Regions from separate parts of the Enterococcus spodopteracolus genome, predicted to be linked through region 1. Evidence: predicted binding sites of a transcription regulator. Region 1 holds the regulator's gene; the other holds the start of a gene.
What was found. The regulator NrdR, encoded in region 1, represses ribonucleotide reductase genes. The targets are predictions, from matches to a motif close to ACACNATATATNGTGT.
Positions count from the first base shown of each region.

Region 1 (8,449 bases):
GATCTAACAGGTGTGGGTCGTGCCGGAATGGCAGCGTTGATCGGTGTGATCATTGCGATGGTCTTGAATGTTTTTATTTTAAGAAGTAGTGCAGTTGAACTGTTCATCTCATTACTACTTGTCGTGATTTTTGCAGGTATCACTGCTTATGATAACCAAAAGATTGCAAACGTATATGTCCAATCAAATGGACAAGCAAGTAGTGGGATTGCCGTATTCCTAGCACTTCAACTATATCTAGATTTCATCAACTTATTCTTAGCATTCTTACGAATCTTTGGACGTAATAACTAAGTAATAACCGAAGAGCAAGATAAAATATCTCTCATATGAAAAGAAAGAATCCACAGAATTTGATCGTCAAATTCTAGTGGGTTCTTTTTTGGTCATCGATACCAGTAATCTCTGTTTTTTTATTTTTATCCTAAATTACTTTATTCGTAATCTAGTATAAACGGCGTTCAAAAAGTAACACTGGTGTCTTACGCCTTAGTACGGACCGCTTTTCTAATAACCTTTTGCCTGTCCGTTTTTTCTTTTCGCATTCTTTGGCATTCTTTGTTAGAATGAGAAAGAACTTTATAGTAAGGAGTTAAGCGGATGACTAAAAATAAATTATTACTCGTTGACGGAAATAGTGTGGCCTTTCGTGCATTCTTTGCGTTGCACAATTCGTTGGAACGTTTTAAAAATCGTAATGGGTTGCATACAAATGCAATCTATGCGTTTCATAATATGTTTGAAAATGTCATGCAAAAAGAACAACCAACGCATGTTTTGGTTGCTTTTGATGCGGGGAAGACAACATTCCGAACAGAAATGTACGCAGAATACAAAGGGGGTCGTTCAAAGACACCGGGAGAATTCAAAGAACAAATGCCCTATATCCGTGAGCTTCTAACCGGTCTAGGAGTGAAGTATTACGAGTTGCCGAACTATGAGGCAGACGATATCATCGGTACTTTAGCAAAAAAAGTGGATAAAGAAACATTCGATGTAGTTGTTTTGTCAGGTGACCGAGATTTAACACAATTGGCATCAAAAGAAATCAAAGTCGATATCACTGTGAAAGGTGTAAGTGATATTGAAAGTTATACGCCAGAACATGTGGCGGAAAAATATGATGGCCTTACACCGAAACAAATCATCGATATGAAGGGACTAGCAGGAGATGCTTCTGATAATATCCCTGGAGTAACTAAGATTGGCGAAAAAACAGCGATTAAATTATTGAAACAATATGGTTCCGTTGAAGGGATCTATGAACATATCGACGAAATGAAACAAAGTAAGATGAAAGAAAATCTGATCAATGACAAAGAGCAAGCTTTCTTGTCTAAAAAATTAGCAACGATCGATACCAATGCGCCAGTAGAAGTTGATATTGACTCCCTTGCCTATCAAGGGAAAGACTTAGACAAATTGGTGCCTTTCTTCAAGGAAATGGATTTCAAACAATTTCTTGCTAAATTAGATGTGGTCGAAGAACAAGTCGAAATGAAAGATATTTTGTTTGAAGTGGTCCATGAATACGATGAGAGCATGTTCCAGACAAATATGGCTTTATATGTCGAGATGATGGGCGACAATTATCATACAGAAGACATCGTAGGTGTGGCTTGGGGAACACCAGAGAAAATCTATGTGACAAATGACTTAGCGATTTTTGAAAATGAGGCCTTTCTTTCATGGCTTGGGGACAAGACTCGTCTGAAAAATGTATATGATGCTAAGCGTACGTATGTGGCATTGAATCGCTATGCAACGAAATTACAAGGGATCGACTTTGATGTCTTACTAGGTGCCTATTTATTGGATACGAACGAGAAAAGTGAGGACATCGAAGGGATAGCAACACATTATGGGTATCACGATATCCAATCGGATGAAGCAATCTACGGAAAAGGCGCGAAGAAAGGTCTACCTGAAGATGAAGAAGTTTTCTTTGCCCACCTTGCACGAAAAGTTTCAGCAATCAATGGCTTGACGCCTAAACTAAGTCAAGAATTAGCTGAAAAAAATCAAGAAGATCTTTTCCGAAAAATGGAATTACCTTTGTCGATCATCTTGGCTGAAATGGAAATTACTGGGATCAAAGTGGATGCGACTCGTCTTCAAGAAATGAAGATCGAATTTTCAGATCGATTGAGAGAGATCGAACAAAAAATCTATAAAGAGGCTGGAGAAGAATTCAATCTAAATTCACCTAAACAATTAGGTGTGATCCTTTTTGAAAAGATGGGTCTCCCAGTGATCAAAAAAACCAAAACAGGGTACTCGACTGCGGTTGACGTCTTAGAACAATTACGTGAGCAAGCACCGATCGTTGATGATATTTTGATCTATCGTCAAATCGCTAAAATCCAATCGACCTATGTCGAAGGTTTACTGAAAGTGATCCAATCGGACGGGAAAGTCCATACTCGCTATGTTCAAACATTGACGCAGACAGGCCGTTTGAGTTCAGTTGATCCCAACTTACAAAATATTCCGATCCGTTTAGATGAAGGTCGTAAGATCCGTCAAGCATTCGTTCCTAGAAACAAAGATTGGTTGATTTATTCTTCTGACTATTCTCAGATCGAACTACGTGTATTGGCGCATATCTCAGATGACGAGCATTTAAAAGCTGCCTTTTTAGAAGGACAAGATATCCATTCAAGTACAGCAATGCGTGTGTTCGGCATTGAAAAAGCCGAAGACGTCACACCAAATATGCGTCGTCAAGCGAAAGCAGTCAATTTTGGAATCGTTTATGGGATTTCTGATTATGGATTATCACAAAACTTAGGCATTACTCGTAAAGCGGCTCAACAATATATCGATACGTACTTTGAAAAATATCCAGGTGTCAAAGAATACATGGAGCGTATCGTTCGTGAAGCGAAAGATCAAGGTTTTGTAGAAACGTTATATCATCGTCGTCGTTATTTACCCGATATCAATTCAAGAAACTATAATATTCGTTCATTTGCCGAACGGACAGCGATCAATACACCGATTCAAGGAAGTGCGGCGGATATCCTGAAAATCGCCATGATCGAATTGGACAAACGCTTGAAAGAATCGGACTTGCAAGCGACGATATTGCTTCAAGTGCACGATGAATTAGTATTTGAAGTGCCAGAAAGTGAATTAGAGATGTTAGATAAATTAGTCAGCGAAGTAATGGAACAGGCGGTTGCTTTACATGTTCCACTGATCACAGACAGCAGCTGGGGCAAAACATGGTATGAAGCCAAATAATTCTTAACTTTTATACCGATGGACAAACATCGAGGAAAGATCATGGATCGGGTTCGTTCGATGCAGGGTTAGATTGTAACAGAGATGTCCAGCTCTGAGAATAAGGCGAGAAACCCGAAAATTGTTTTTCAAATTTTGGGGTTTCTTGGCTTATTTCTGAAGTAGTTGCTTGTGGAACACCGTTTATTCTATTTTAAGTTCAAGGACAAATATAGTTTTTATTTTTGTCTCAGATAAGTTCGATTCAAAATCAAATAAGTGAAAATTGTAGGTGAGAAAAAGGATGCCCGAATTACCAGAAGTTGAAACTGTCCGTAGAGGATTAGAGAAATTAGTGAAAAACAAAAAAATCAATAACGTCCAAGTGCTATGGCCGAGAATCATTGAACAACCGGAGGTACCGATTTTTGAAGCAACGTTAATTGGTGAAACCATCGAATCGATCGGTCGCAGAGGGAAATTTTTGATTTTTCACTTGAGTCATTATGAAATGATCTCTCATTTACGGATGGAGGGGAAATATCAATATTTTAAAAAAGAAGAACCGATCGATAAACACACACATGTGATTTTTTCTTTTGAAGATGGCAGCCAATTACGATACCACGATGTACGAAAATTCGGCCGTATGACGATCGTTGAAAAAGGAGCGAGCAATACCTATAAAGGAATTTTGAAATTAGGTCCAGAGCCTTTACCAGATTTATTCTTATTAAAAGACTTTACCTTAGGGCTACAAAAGTCACACAAAGCCATCAAACCTTTGTTACTTGATCAAAAGTTGGTCACAGGACTAGGAAATATCTACGTAGATGAAGCATTATGGGAAGCGAAGATCCATCCAGAGCAACCAGCTGATTCTTTACGCCCAAAAGAAATCAAATTACTCCGTCAAGCAATCATTGATGTGTTGTCACGAGCAGTTGAAGCAGGGGGAACAACGATCCGAAGTTATCTCAATGCGTTAGGTGAATCAGGGAGTTTCCAAGTGGCTTTACATGTCTATGGGCAGACAGGAGAAGCATGTGTTCGTTGCCAAACACCAATCGTGAAAACGAAAGTTGCGCAAAGGGGGACGCACTATTGTCCAACATGTCAGAAATTAAGAATATCCAAGTAGGATTTGTTTTAGGTTTGACTGGGGGAATTGCGACAGGCAAGAGTACTGCCGCTGCTATTTTCCAACAATATGGCTTTCCAGTGATTGATGCCGATCAAGTGGCAAGAGAAGTCGTTGAACCGGATACGCCAGGACTTCATGCGTTGATTCAAGCATTTGGGAAAGAGATCCTCCAACAGGACGGCCACTTAGATCGGGCAAAACTTGGACAATTGATTTTCGGCTCTGTCACTGCACGTGAGCAATTGAATCAAGTATTAGATCCATTTATCCGTGGGAGAATCACTGAAGAAATCATAGAGAAGAAAGCACAATATCCGCTAATCGTCGTCGATATTCCTTTATTGTATGAAGGACAGTATGATACACAGATGGATGCCGTCGCAGTTGTCTATATTCCTGAATCTCAGCAAATCGAACGCTTGATGGTACGCAATCAATTATCGAAACAAGAAGCAGAACAACGAGTGAAAAGCCAACTGTCAATCGAGGAAAAGAAACGACGTGCGGATATCGTATTTGATAATCGCCAAACCAAGGAAGATTTATCCGCTGTAATTAAAAAATGGTTGTTGCTTAATCGCTTTCTTTGAGTAAATCGCAACATTTTGCTATGCTATTTATATAAAGAAAGAGGGGGAGATGATACGATGGGTACATTCAAAAACCAAAAAGATAAAGTAGTAGGTTCTGCGAAAGAAAAAATTGGTGAGATTCTCCACAAAGAAGATTTACAGGAAAAGGGCCAGATCCAAGCAGAAGAAGGTAAAATTCGTGAAGATGAATATCGGGCGAGAATTGCTGAGTTAGAAGACCAACATGTCGAAAAAGAATCCAAGCGACAGGACTTAACCACAGAACGCAAAGATCCAGAAACAAGCCCTGAAGTAAACCAAGACCCCCAAGTCGATCATCGTTCAACAGAACAAAAAATCGAAGAAGAACGAATGAAACATTACACGGGAATCGAAGATAAACTATAGGGATTACCCAAGCATTTAGTAAAATAGAAAATCAAAAAGAAACAGGCTGGTGCTAAACACCAGTCTGTTTTCGTTCGTTGAGATAAAAACACAACAAATCTTTCATTTCAAGCGATTTTTTAACTGGGACAGTCGCATTGCTTAATTGTTTCATGTTATACTAAAGTTAGTAATAAGAAAACGTTTATTACGATCCACTTGAATTAGTTCAATAAAAAATCAGTGGAAAAAAATCTAAAACAATAAGCAGTGAAGTTGTGAAAATCACTTTGAACTGAGTAATAAGATATAAATTGAAAAAATCCTTTTCATATTTTATAATTTTTAAGCTTAGTGTTGAAAACCAGTCTTCTTAAGACCAATGATCCATAATTGGTGGAAAGAGTTGACTGATAGAACAACTTCATTTGGTACATTCAAATAAGCGATTAAACTACACCAAGAGAGGTGAAATTACGATGAGATGTCCTAGATGTCAACATAACAACTCAAGAGTGATCGATAGTCGTCAAGCTGACGATGGTCGTGCGATAAGAAGACGCCGTGAGTGCGAAAAATGTTCCTTCCGTTTTACGACCTTTGAGCGAATTGAAGCGGCACCTTTATTAGTCATCAAGAAAAATGGTGAACGAGAAGAATTCAATCGTGACAAGATTTTACGTGGATTGATCCGTTCTGCCGAAAAACGTCCAGTAGCGATGGAACAAATGGAACAGATCGTCAACCATGTTGAAAATCGTGTAAGAAGTCTTGGCGAAAATGAGGTTTCAACTAATCTGATCGGTGAATACGTCATGGAAGATTTAGTCAACTTAGATGAAATCGCCTATATTCGCTTTGCGAGTGTCTATCGTCAATTCAAAGATATGTCTGTCTTTTTGAAAGAATTACAAGATATTGTTGATAAAGCAAAAGATACGGGTAATAGTGAAAATGATGCGTAATTAATAAAGGAGGGAGTATTCCTTGGAAAATGCGTGGAAAGAATTACAACCGAAAAATATTTACCAAGGAAGAAAGAGCAGTCCTTTAAAAGAAGAAGGAAAGTCTGCCTTGTTATTCCTTTACCAACCATTGATCGGGGGAGAAGCGTTGAGTCTTTACTTGACGCTGTATTCGGAGATCTCGTTAGAAACTGGCGTAGGTCCTGAAGGACTACACGCCGATTTATTGAGTAGTCTAAGTTGTGGCTTACCGCAATTTTATGAGGCACGAAAAAAATTAGAAGGAATCGGTCTTTTAGAAGTCTATTTCAAAAAAGATGAAAATTTGGGTAATTGTTTTCTTTATGAGGTGTTAGAACCGATGGACGTTCCTACGTTTTTCAATGATACGTTACTTTCTTTTTTACTTCTAGAAAAAGTTGGCGAACGTCGATTCAACCAATTGACAGAATTATTTAAGCCAAAAAATCTTTCGCATGAAGGCTATCAAAAAATCACTAAGAAGTTTTTGGAAGTCTATCGGTTCAATGAAACAGTCTATGCAGCAAACCAAGAACAAGTGGAATCGATCCAGCAAAAATTCACACCTGTTGAACCCAAATCATTGATCGCAGATTCAGACTCGTTTGACTGGACGTTTTTAACCGATTGGTTGAAGAAACAACACATCAATCAGTTGACAGAACCAGTTCTGCAACAAGCGAAAACATACCAACAACTCTATGGCTTCGATGAACTGACTTTAGGAGAGTTGATTCTACAGTCATTTGATTTTACGACAGAAGAAGTATCTTTAAAAGAACTCCAACGGATCGTCTTGTTACGGCAGCAACAGCAGAATACGTTGCGACAATCGAGCAACACTCTGGTTACCGATCAGTCTGCTGAAACAGGTGTCCCTGTCAATCAGGCGTTGCCTAGTGCTGCACAACAATTGATCCAAGTCGCACGCCAAACCCCACCGATGCGTTATCTCGAAGCGATAAAAAAAGAAAAAGGCGGGTATGTTTCCAAACAGGAAAATTGGTTGTTGCAAGATTTGGTCACCCAATCTGGTCTGTCTAGCAGTGTCATCAACATTTTGATCAACTATGTGTTAGTCATAAAAAACCATGCGAGCTTAAATGCGAGCTTCGTGAATACGATCGCTAATGAGTGGGCGCAAAAAAAAATCAGTATGCCAGAAGAAGCGATTGAGCATCTCCATACATTGAGTACGAAAGCGAAGCAACCGAAAGCGTCAAAACAGAACAACACGTCCAATTATCGACGAAATGTAAGGCGAGAAAAATTGCCTGATTGGGTCAATCAACCAAAAGACGAAACACAAATCAGTACAGAGAAAAAAGCCGAGATCGATCGTCGCTTCAAAGAGTATCTGGCTAAAAAGGAAGGTGAGAGCTAATGGAAGATGTGGGAAAAGAACTGAAGAAAATCATCAGTAAACGCAACTACCAAGAAAAGTATTCCGAGATGATTGCTGAAGTTTTGAATGATGCGGACGTTCAAGCCTTTCTGTCAGCCCATCAAGACCGACTGACGCAAGCGGATATCGAAAAAAGTTATGCCAAACTCTATGAGTATGTCCAAGAAAAAAGAAAATATCAAACGAATGATCCAACCATGATCGCTCCCGGATATGAACCAAAATTGACATTGAACTTCCACTATGTCGACGTCACCTACGTGCCGACAGAAGCGCTCTTAGCTCGTCAAAAACAAGAAGAGATCAAGAGTCGTGTGAAAGCAATGGATATGCCCAAAGACATCCAATCTGCTTCCTTTGAAAATTTCGAACGAACAGATGGACGTGGCTATGCAAGCTTAGAAGCATTAGACTTCGTTGAACAATATTCAGCTGATCCTAAAAGCTTTCACAAAGGGTTGTACTTGGTCGGAAGTTTTGGTATCGGGAAAACCTATCTTTTAGGTGCAACAGCGAAAGAACTGGCAATCAAAGGATTCACCACAACGTTGGTTCATTTTCCAACATTTGCAGTTGAAATGAAGCAGGCCATCGGTAAAGATCAAGTGGCTGAGAAGTTAGATGCGGTGAAGAAATCGCCGATCTTGATGATCGATGATATTGGAGCGGATGCGATGAGTAGTTGGATCCGTGACGAAGTATTTGGTGTCATCTTACAGTTTCGAATGCA
Region 1 covers NZ_JARJHD010000002.1:289,030-297,478, forward strand. Annotated here, with positions in the region: gene P3R27_RS04235 (Bax inhibitor-1/YccA family protein) at 1-294, shown strand, start outside; gene polA (DNA polymerase I) at 601-3,246, shown strand; gene mutM (DNA-formamidopyrimidine glycosylase) at 3,530-4,366, shown strand; gene coaE (dephospho-CoA kinase) at 4,339-4,959, shown strand; gene P3R27_RS04255 (hypothetical protein) at 5,017-5,349, shown strand; gene nrdR (transcriptional regulator NrdR) at 5,808-6,293, shown strand; gene P3R27_RS04265 (replication initiation and membrane attachment family protein) at 6,316-7,698, shown strand; gene dnaI (primosomal protein DnaI) at 7,698-8,449, shown strand, end outside.

Region 2 (8,449 bases), on a different contig from region 1:
ATTTAACTCAGGAATCAGTAGATGAAGGAATTGCCAACTACAAAGAAATTGGCATCGAAGCAAAAGGCTATGTTTGTGACGTGACGGATGAGTCAGCAGTACAAGCAATGGTCAAACAAATCAAATCAGAAGTTGGTCCAATCGATATTTTGGTCAACAATGCAGGAATCATCAAACGGACACCGATGATCGAAATGGATGCGGCAGATTTCCGTCAAGTTATCGACGTGGACCTAAATGCACCGTTTATCATGTCGAAAGCAGTTATCCCTGATATGATTGAAAAAGGTGGCGGGAAAATCATCAATATTTGTTCAATGATGAGTGAGCTTGGCCGTGAGACAGTAAGTGCCTATGCTGCTGCTAAAGGCGGATTGAAAATGTTGACGAAAAACATTGCTTCAGAATATGGACAATACAACATCCAATGTAATGGGATCGGACCAGGTTACATTGCGACTCCGCAAACAGCACCTTTAAGAGAAACACAAGGAAACGGGGAGCGTCATCCATTTGACCAATTTATCGTTGGGCGTACACCAGCCGCTCGTTGGGGCGCCCCGATCGACTTAGCTGGCCCATCTGTCTTCCTAGCATCACGTGCCTCTGATTTTGTTAACGGACATATCTTGTATGTAGATGGCGGTATCTTAGCTTATATTGGAAAACAACCATAATAAACAAAAAATGGCGAGTGCATACGATGCACTCGTCATTTTTATTTGCGTCGACCATATTTTGATATTGGGATGTCTCTGGCTTCACACCATTCTTTGACAGGGCCAGACAAAATCAAGGATTGTTTTGTTAAATCACTTGTTTTTGTTGCACCGACCATGGCATAGAGCATTCGTAGTTCTTCTTGCCACTGTGCCATAAGAGCAATCGTCTCCTCGATCCCGTGTGTCATGTAGTGCGTCAAGATTGTTCCGGAAATCCCTACAGCATTCGCACCAAGGCACAACGCTTTAAAGATATCATAAGCATTTCGTATGCCACCCGAAGCGATGATTTCGGCAGCTGTATTTGCTTCATTTGCTTCAAGTAAGGAGGACACAGTGGATTGCCCCCAATCCGTCAAATACGCCAATTCACGTTTTTTACGGCGAGCATTTTCGATTTGTGTGAAGCTCGTACCGCTACGCCCGCTGATATCAATCGTCTTGATACCTAGTTCAGATAATTCAATGATGGTCTCCCTTGTCATCCCAAAGCCCACTTCTTTTACGATTACTGGTACATCAAGGGTTTGTTGGATTTCTGTAATCAGTTCTTTCCATTGCGAAAAATCGCGATCTCCTTCAGGCATGACTAATTCTTGTGGTGCATTTAAATGGATCTGTAACGCATCCGCTTGGAAGAGCTGTACGGCTTCTTGGGCACGTGAGACGGAGGTGCCAGCACCAACATTCGCTAAAATCTTCCCTTCGGGATAGACATCGCGCATCACCGTATAAGAATCTGACAAGGAAGGATCTTTCAAGGCAGCACTGACAGAACCGGTAGCAACCATCAATCCAGCACTTTTAGCAATCTGTGCAAGGTCATGATTGATCTTTTTTGTTTTTTCGCTACCGCCAGTCATGGCATTGATATAGAAAGGACTAGAAAGAGTAAAACCTGCAACTTCAGTCTGCAAAGACACTTCATCAACCTTGCTTTGTGGAAGTGGCCGATGGACAAGTCGAACGAAGTCAAATTCATTTAGCTGTTTGTTGTGAAATGCTTTGGCTAATGATACATGTTCATCTTTTCGATTCATAATTTGGCCTCTTTCTGTTGATGGTAGACATGTAATGGAAGCGGGGTGATCTCAGCTTCTTCCCAAGCACTCATTAATGGAAGGATACCTGATTTTTGGTCGACGATCACGATGCCACAATCCCCACCCCCAGCGCCAGAAGATTTCGCCGCGCCTTCGAATTGTTCAGCTAAACAACATAGTTTATTTAATGCCGGTGTTTCAATCAACACGCCAGTGATGGCAGACAGATCACGCAATAATTCACGATTTTTACGAATCATTTCTTGGATCAAAGCCACGTCGTTTTCTTTAAAACCTTTGATCATCGTGTTGACGCAAAGCGTACTATCTTCAAGGAATTGTTGATACGCCGCCATTTTATCTTCACGAGAGCGATGTACTTGGTCCACTAAGTCGGAAGTAGAGGCAGGACTACCAGTCCAACCAATCAATAAACGGAGATCTTCCGGAGTGTGTAAGGATTCAATAGATAAACCAGGCCAATCGAGCGCTAATAATTCACTGATCGTTTTACTTGATTCTTGTTCTTTGAGCCATTGGTGGTCAAAAGTGGAGAAGGCGATCCAACCACTATAACAGCTAGCCGCAATATCGCCACAAGAACCATTGTCTTGGACAGCTAGATTAGCTAAAGCTGCAATTTTAAATATCTCAAGCTGAGATAAATGCAGTGCGTAAAATTGGTTCAATGCTCGAACAGTCGCTACCGCTACTGCGCCACTAGAACCTAGTCCATACTTTCTGCCATTTGAGCTATCTAATTCACTGGTTACCTTCAAATCATAAAATGAAAGAAGAATATTTTTTTCCTGTGCATATTTCTCAGTTAAACGTATAGCAGCAAGGATATAATGGAACGGGTTTTCACGGATATCTAGAACGAGTTCGCCTTTTCGTCTTGTCCAACGCACAGGCATCTCGCTATATTGTGCAGATTGGATACTCCCTACTTTCCGAGCAGCTTCTACTGTTACTGTGACGAATTGATCGACTGCCACGATAATTGCAGGATGCCCCGTTTCGACAACTGCGTATTCTCCAGCGATATAAAGTTTTCCAGGTGCAGATACTTCAACCATAACAATCTCCCTTTATTCAATAATCGTGATTCCTTGCCCAGCATGAGCAAGAATCACTTGCTGACGGCTAAATAATTCAATGAATTTTTCTTGAACTGCCGTTTGATTTTTCTTTTCAACTAACACTTTGACATTTGGCCCCGCATCCATGGTGAAATAGCAAGGGATTCCTGAAGCACGTAGTTCACGAACTGCTTGCATCGCCTTCAGACTATCCGGAGACCAGTAGGTGAAGGGTGGATTAGCCGCTAACGTGGTGCCGTGCATTTTTAACCCATTTCGCTCCATGATTTCACCCATTCTTTGGAACGATTTTTCAGCGATTGCTTGTTTCAGCTCCCGTAGATCTGTTTCGACTGAATCAAGCCACCCTTGATAAAAATGCGAAGTTTCCACTGTTCGACGCATCCCATCACGACTAGATACATCTTTTTGTTGATCATTGATCAATACAAATACCATGGCGAGTTCGTCTTCAAATCCATTAGAAGAGATTTGTTGCGCATATGAAGTTTGGTCATCATGCCCTTTTTCCCATTCCACGAAGCCACCAAAAATACTACGACAAGCAGAGCCAGAGCCGCGACGAGCCAATCTGGACAAGGCTTGTTTATCCAATTCGAGTCCTAGGGCTTCATTACAGGCGCCAGCTAACGCAGCTAGACCGCTTGCAGAGGAAGCTAACCCTGCGGCTGTTGGAACAAAGTTATGGCTGATCACTTTTGCGCGTTTGTTGGTATTCGCTTGTATGCGTACAAGATCAAGGAAGTGACTGATTTTTTTGGTGGCTGCTTCTGTTTGTAATTCATGATCTAAATAAAACAGATCATCTGTGAACGAATCTGAAAAAATCACTTCGGTTTCTGTATAGAAAGCATCGAGTGTGAGAGATAAACTGTTGTTCATCGGAAGAATCAATTCTTCATTTTTTTTGCCCCAATATTTGATCAAGGCGATATTTGTATAAGCACGGGCTTTACTACTAAGCATAGGTATGTACTCCTAATCCTTGAATCCAAGTTTCAGCTGCGCCTGCTTGTATTAGTGCGTGGCTGATTTCTTGAGCTTCTGTTTTTGTTTGTGCTAAGGCAATCATACATCCACCACGTCCGCCACCGGTCAATTTTGCACCTAAAGCGCCAGCAGCAAGTGCGGTAGCGATCAGAGTATCTAAAAAGTCATTACTGATCGTCAAACTTTTTAGAATGCGCTGGGCATCATTCATTGCTTCAGCTAGTTTTTCTGGTGAATTGTCGATAATTGCTTTTTTAGCTTGTTTCGTCAAGTATCCTAGTTGTTGGATTTTTTGTCCAGTTTTCTGCGCATCTTTCTCAAAAAGGTGTGCGACATCTTTCACCGCTGCACGTGTTTGTCCTTTGATTCCCGTATCAGCGACAATCAAGAAAGCATCGACATTCAACGCAAAATAATCAAAAGGATGGCCTTTTGTAAAATAAATCGGTTCGAATCCACTTGTTGCGGCAGCATCGATTCCACTGGGGTTTCCATGTGCGATTTTTTCAGAAACTTGCACATGTGCCAATAATTGTTCTCGTGATAATGGCAACTCATAGGCGGAATAAAAAGCTCGTGTGATCGCAGTGGCTACGGCTGCACTGGAACCCATCCCACGTTCTGCAGGGATGGTGCTTTCAATCGTTAAACGCAAGGTGTCTTGCACATGGTAGTGAGTTTTCAGACCAGCAATCAGCTGTTTGATATTATTCAACGCATGTGGTGCATCATGTAAATTTCCTATATAGTAGGAAGAAATAAGTTGATCTTTATTGAATGATTGGAGTGCTTCAAGTGTAGCTGTTACTTTTGTTGCATAAAACGGAAAGGCAATGGCAGGCTCGCCGTAAACGACAGCATGCTCACCCATTAAAATCAGTTTTCCACTCGATTCCCCTTGGCCATGAATTGCCATAATACAACTCCTTCTTTTCCTCTAAGAGTAGCTTTTTAACAAAAAATAAAGCGCCTATTACTATGTGCGCAATGTTTGTCCAAAAAAACAGTCCTTCTTTATTTTACTAAAACCAGTCAAGAAGTAAAATAAAGAATACGATTTCTCGATAAAAAACGTGATTTTCTTAATAAAATTTTGATTTTTCATAGGAAAGAATCTTGTTGATTTCGTTTGACACCACAAGATATTGGGGTTATATTTAGAAATATGAGAAAAAAACACTGTATTTAGTGGGAGAAGTGAGCTGGAGGGAAATGAGTGTGATTGTTTTAGCAGGAACGATAGGAGCAGGGAAATCAAGCTTAACAAAAATGATTGCTGACCATTTTAAGAGTCAGGCATTTTACGAATCAATCGATGACAACGAAGTATTGCCTTTGTTTTATGCAAACCCTGAACAATATGCGTTTTTATTGCAAATTTATTTTTTGAATAAGCGATTTGCAAGCATCAAGCAAGCGATGCAAGAGGATAACAATGTGTTAGATCGTTCGATCTATGAAGATTCATTATTATTTCATTTAAATGCAGATCTTGGTCGAGCGACAGCAACAGAAGTCCAAGTCTACGATGAATTATTGGCGAACATGATGGAAGAATTGCCCTATGCGGCATCGAAAAAACATCCCGATCTATTGGTTCATATTCGCGTATCTTTTTCAACCATGTTAGAACGGATCGAAAAAAGAGGACGGGCATATGAGCAACTTTCTTTTGATCCTAGTCTCTATGAGTATTATCAAGAATTGAATCGCCGTTATGATGAATGGTATGAAGCTTATAGTGAAAGTCCTAAGCTTCAAATCGACGGGGACTGCTTGAACTTTGTGGAAGATGAAGCAGCTAGAGTGCAAGTGTTACAAATGATTGAAGAAAAACTAACGGAGATCCGCGAAGAAATCAGCGTATAAAAAAATGTTCTGACTTAAATGGAACTTTGAATTGTCCAAATAAAAAATCACAAAAAAGAGGCAACCACAAATGAGTGATTGCCTCTTGCTTATTTCAATCGCTGTTTAGTCGAACAAAGGGGAGTGAGTGATTTATTTAGGATAGAATAATGAGTGAGCAATTCCTGGTGCCCAGTTTGTATCACCGTAGTTCAAGTGAGACTGCCAAGTAATGTAAGTCACACCGTTGTGTACAACTTCTTCACCGGCTGTATAAGACACAGGTGAGAAGAAGCTTCCTACTGTCCATTGACGTCCAGTAACGACTTCACCGCCACCGTTTTCATCGCGATCAGTTGTGATTGTTAATGTGTTACTTGCATCTGAAACATCGCCTTCATTGCTGATTGCGCGAATGACAAATGAGTATTGCGTTTCAGGAGTTAGACCTTCTACTTCAAAAACAGTTTCAGCAGTTGAACCAATCAACTCGCCATTACGGAAGATATCATACTGTTTGATTCCTTTCGAGTGTGTTGAAGCTCCCCACATCAATGAAACGCTTGAGCTTGTTTGACCCATTGAATGTAAGTTTCTAGGTGCAGTCGGTTTTTCTTCTGCCGTTTCAGATAAAGTTGTTACAGATAAAGATGTTCTTTCAGAAACTAATCCTGTTTGGCCTACTGCCTCGATTTCGTATGTGTATGTAGTTTCCGCAGTTAAGTTTTGATCGCTGAAATCTGGTGAAGCTGTATTTCCTAATAATTGACCGTCACGGTAAACGTTGAATGATGAAGCATTTGCTTGTCCATCCCAAGTCAATTGAACAGTTGAAGAAGTCACGTCAGTTGCACGAACATTACGTGGTGCTGTAGGTGCTACTGGAATTACCGAGTCACCTTTCAAGTTTACGTCGATTACTTGATAGAATGCCATTGCTGTATCGTGGACATCCCAAACAGCTAAAACAACATGGTAACCAAGACGGTCGCTAGGAATATTCACTGAGTGTGATGGGTTGGTTGCAGCTTGAGCGCCACCATGGTTGATCGTTGTTAACAATTCAAAATCGCTACGATTTAATTGATCATTTGGATTCCAATCAGCTTTTGTGATGTAGTAATGCCATTTAGTTGTAGGGTGAGTTGCGGTATAGCGCCAAGTGAATGTGTTAGGACCTGTGTTTAAGTCTTGTTTTGTCCACATTGTCGCAGTTTGACGGTCCAAGTTGAAGTTGTTTCCAACAGCACCGCCTGCAGAAGCGATTTGTCCGTCAGCAGGACCTGCTGATGGAAATCCTTTTGGCGCTTCTAAAGATTGTGGTTCATAAATCACAGGACCGTATTTTGCTAATGCTGCATCATGATTGATTGAGCGATCGCGGCTTCCTTGGTATGAACGACTGATCGGTGATTGTACATAACCGTGAGCTGAAGTGTCTTGTCCTCCAATAGATAAACCTACTCCTACTAAAATGCTAGAGCATAGAACTGTTGCTAAAATTTGTTTTTTCATGTTTCCCTCCATAGATAAAATGATAATTTAGATAACTAATAAGGTCGATGAGTATGACTCGTTCGATGTGCTTCGTTGTTATCTTTATGTAATACTATCAGAGAATTTTACTATTGAATAATCTGTTTATACCAGATATTAGGTAAATTTGGGACTTGACACCAAATTGGAAAATAATTATTGGAAATATGAATAAATATTGCTTTTAGAGATGTTTTTGTTGTGTTTTTTATTGATTATTTGTTTTTTTATTCTGTATATAAAAAATAACAAACAATTTTTTTCTAAATGAGGTAGCTTAGCTGATCATTCATAGTTGTTTTTTCATGGTTATTCACATATATACCTTTTCGTTGGTTGTTTTAATCTCTTTTTATGGATGCAACCAGCAATTTTTTGCTCTTAGATTATGTTAGGCGTGTTTCACCTAATTATCGAAAAAAACGATTTAGAATCTCGTTAATTTAGATACAAGAATTTCGAGGTTGTTAAATAAATATCTCAAGCAATTCTCTCTATTTTTATGTAAATAAGATTTAGGCAACGTATATCAAAAGATGAGTTTCGTAATTAGTGTTATCTGAAATTAAGGTTAAAAAAAGAAGAGTTACGAATTAGTTTATAACGATGTGCAGGTGAAAACATAGTAGGAACATAGAAAATAAGATGTGCTGTAACGTTGTTTTTAAGGTTTTCAGCAACTTTTTTGGAATGAAGAAATGAATGATTTGATCAGATTTTATTTTTATTCTTTTAAAACGAAAGAAACAAAACGATATAAAACGATATAAAACGTAAATGAGGTAGTAGCAAAGGAGGCACGTATTCGATTGGTGAGAAGCAGAGCAACAAAAATGTCCAATTGCTGAGTTGCATGAGATGAATCACTGCTATGAGCAAATAGAAAAAAGTGGAAAAATGATTGACAAAAAGAAATGGATTTGGTATGATAATTAAGTTGAGAAATAAAAGCAGAAGCACCCGCTTCTCGCCTTAGTTGATACAGTCACTGGGCTAGATAGTTTTCATCTATATGTAGTATAGGTGGAGTACGTGCGGGTTCTATCAAAAGAACTCGTTTTTTTATTGCCGTTCATTCGGTAAGCTTTTCTTTCTCTCATAATATTTGGAGGTGAATGACCATAGCAAAGGATATGATGGTTAACGACGGCATTCGTGCACGTGAATTACGATTGATCGGTTCAGATGGTGAGCAATTAGGAGTTAA
Region 2 covers NZ_JARJHD010000003.1:84,575-93,023, reverse strand. Annotated here, with positions in the region: gene P3R27_RS05490 (gluconate 5-dehydrogenase) at 1-677, shown strand, start outside; gene fni (type 2 isopentenyl-diphosphate Delta-isomerase) at 719-1,762, opposite strand; gene P3R27_RS05480 (phosphomevalonate kinase) at 1,759-2,844, opposite strand; gene mvaD (diphosphomevalonate decarboxylase) at 2,857-3,834, opposite strand; gene mvk (mevalonate kinase) at 3,827-4,774, opposite strand; gene P3R27_RS05465 (deoxynucleoside kinase) at 5,071-5,727, shown strand; gene P3R27_RS05460 (lytic polysaccharide monooxygenase) at 5,860-7,221, opposite strand; ribosomal protein L20 leader region at 8,185-8,314, shown strand; gene infC (translation initiation factor IF-3) at 8,358-8,449, shown strand, end outside.
Region 2: P3R27_RS05465 (deoxynucleoside kinase) is a predicted target of NrdR. The motif match lies at 4,994-5,009, and genes of this name have one in related genera.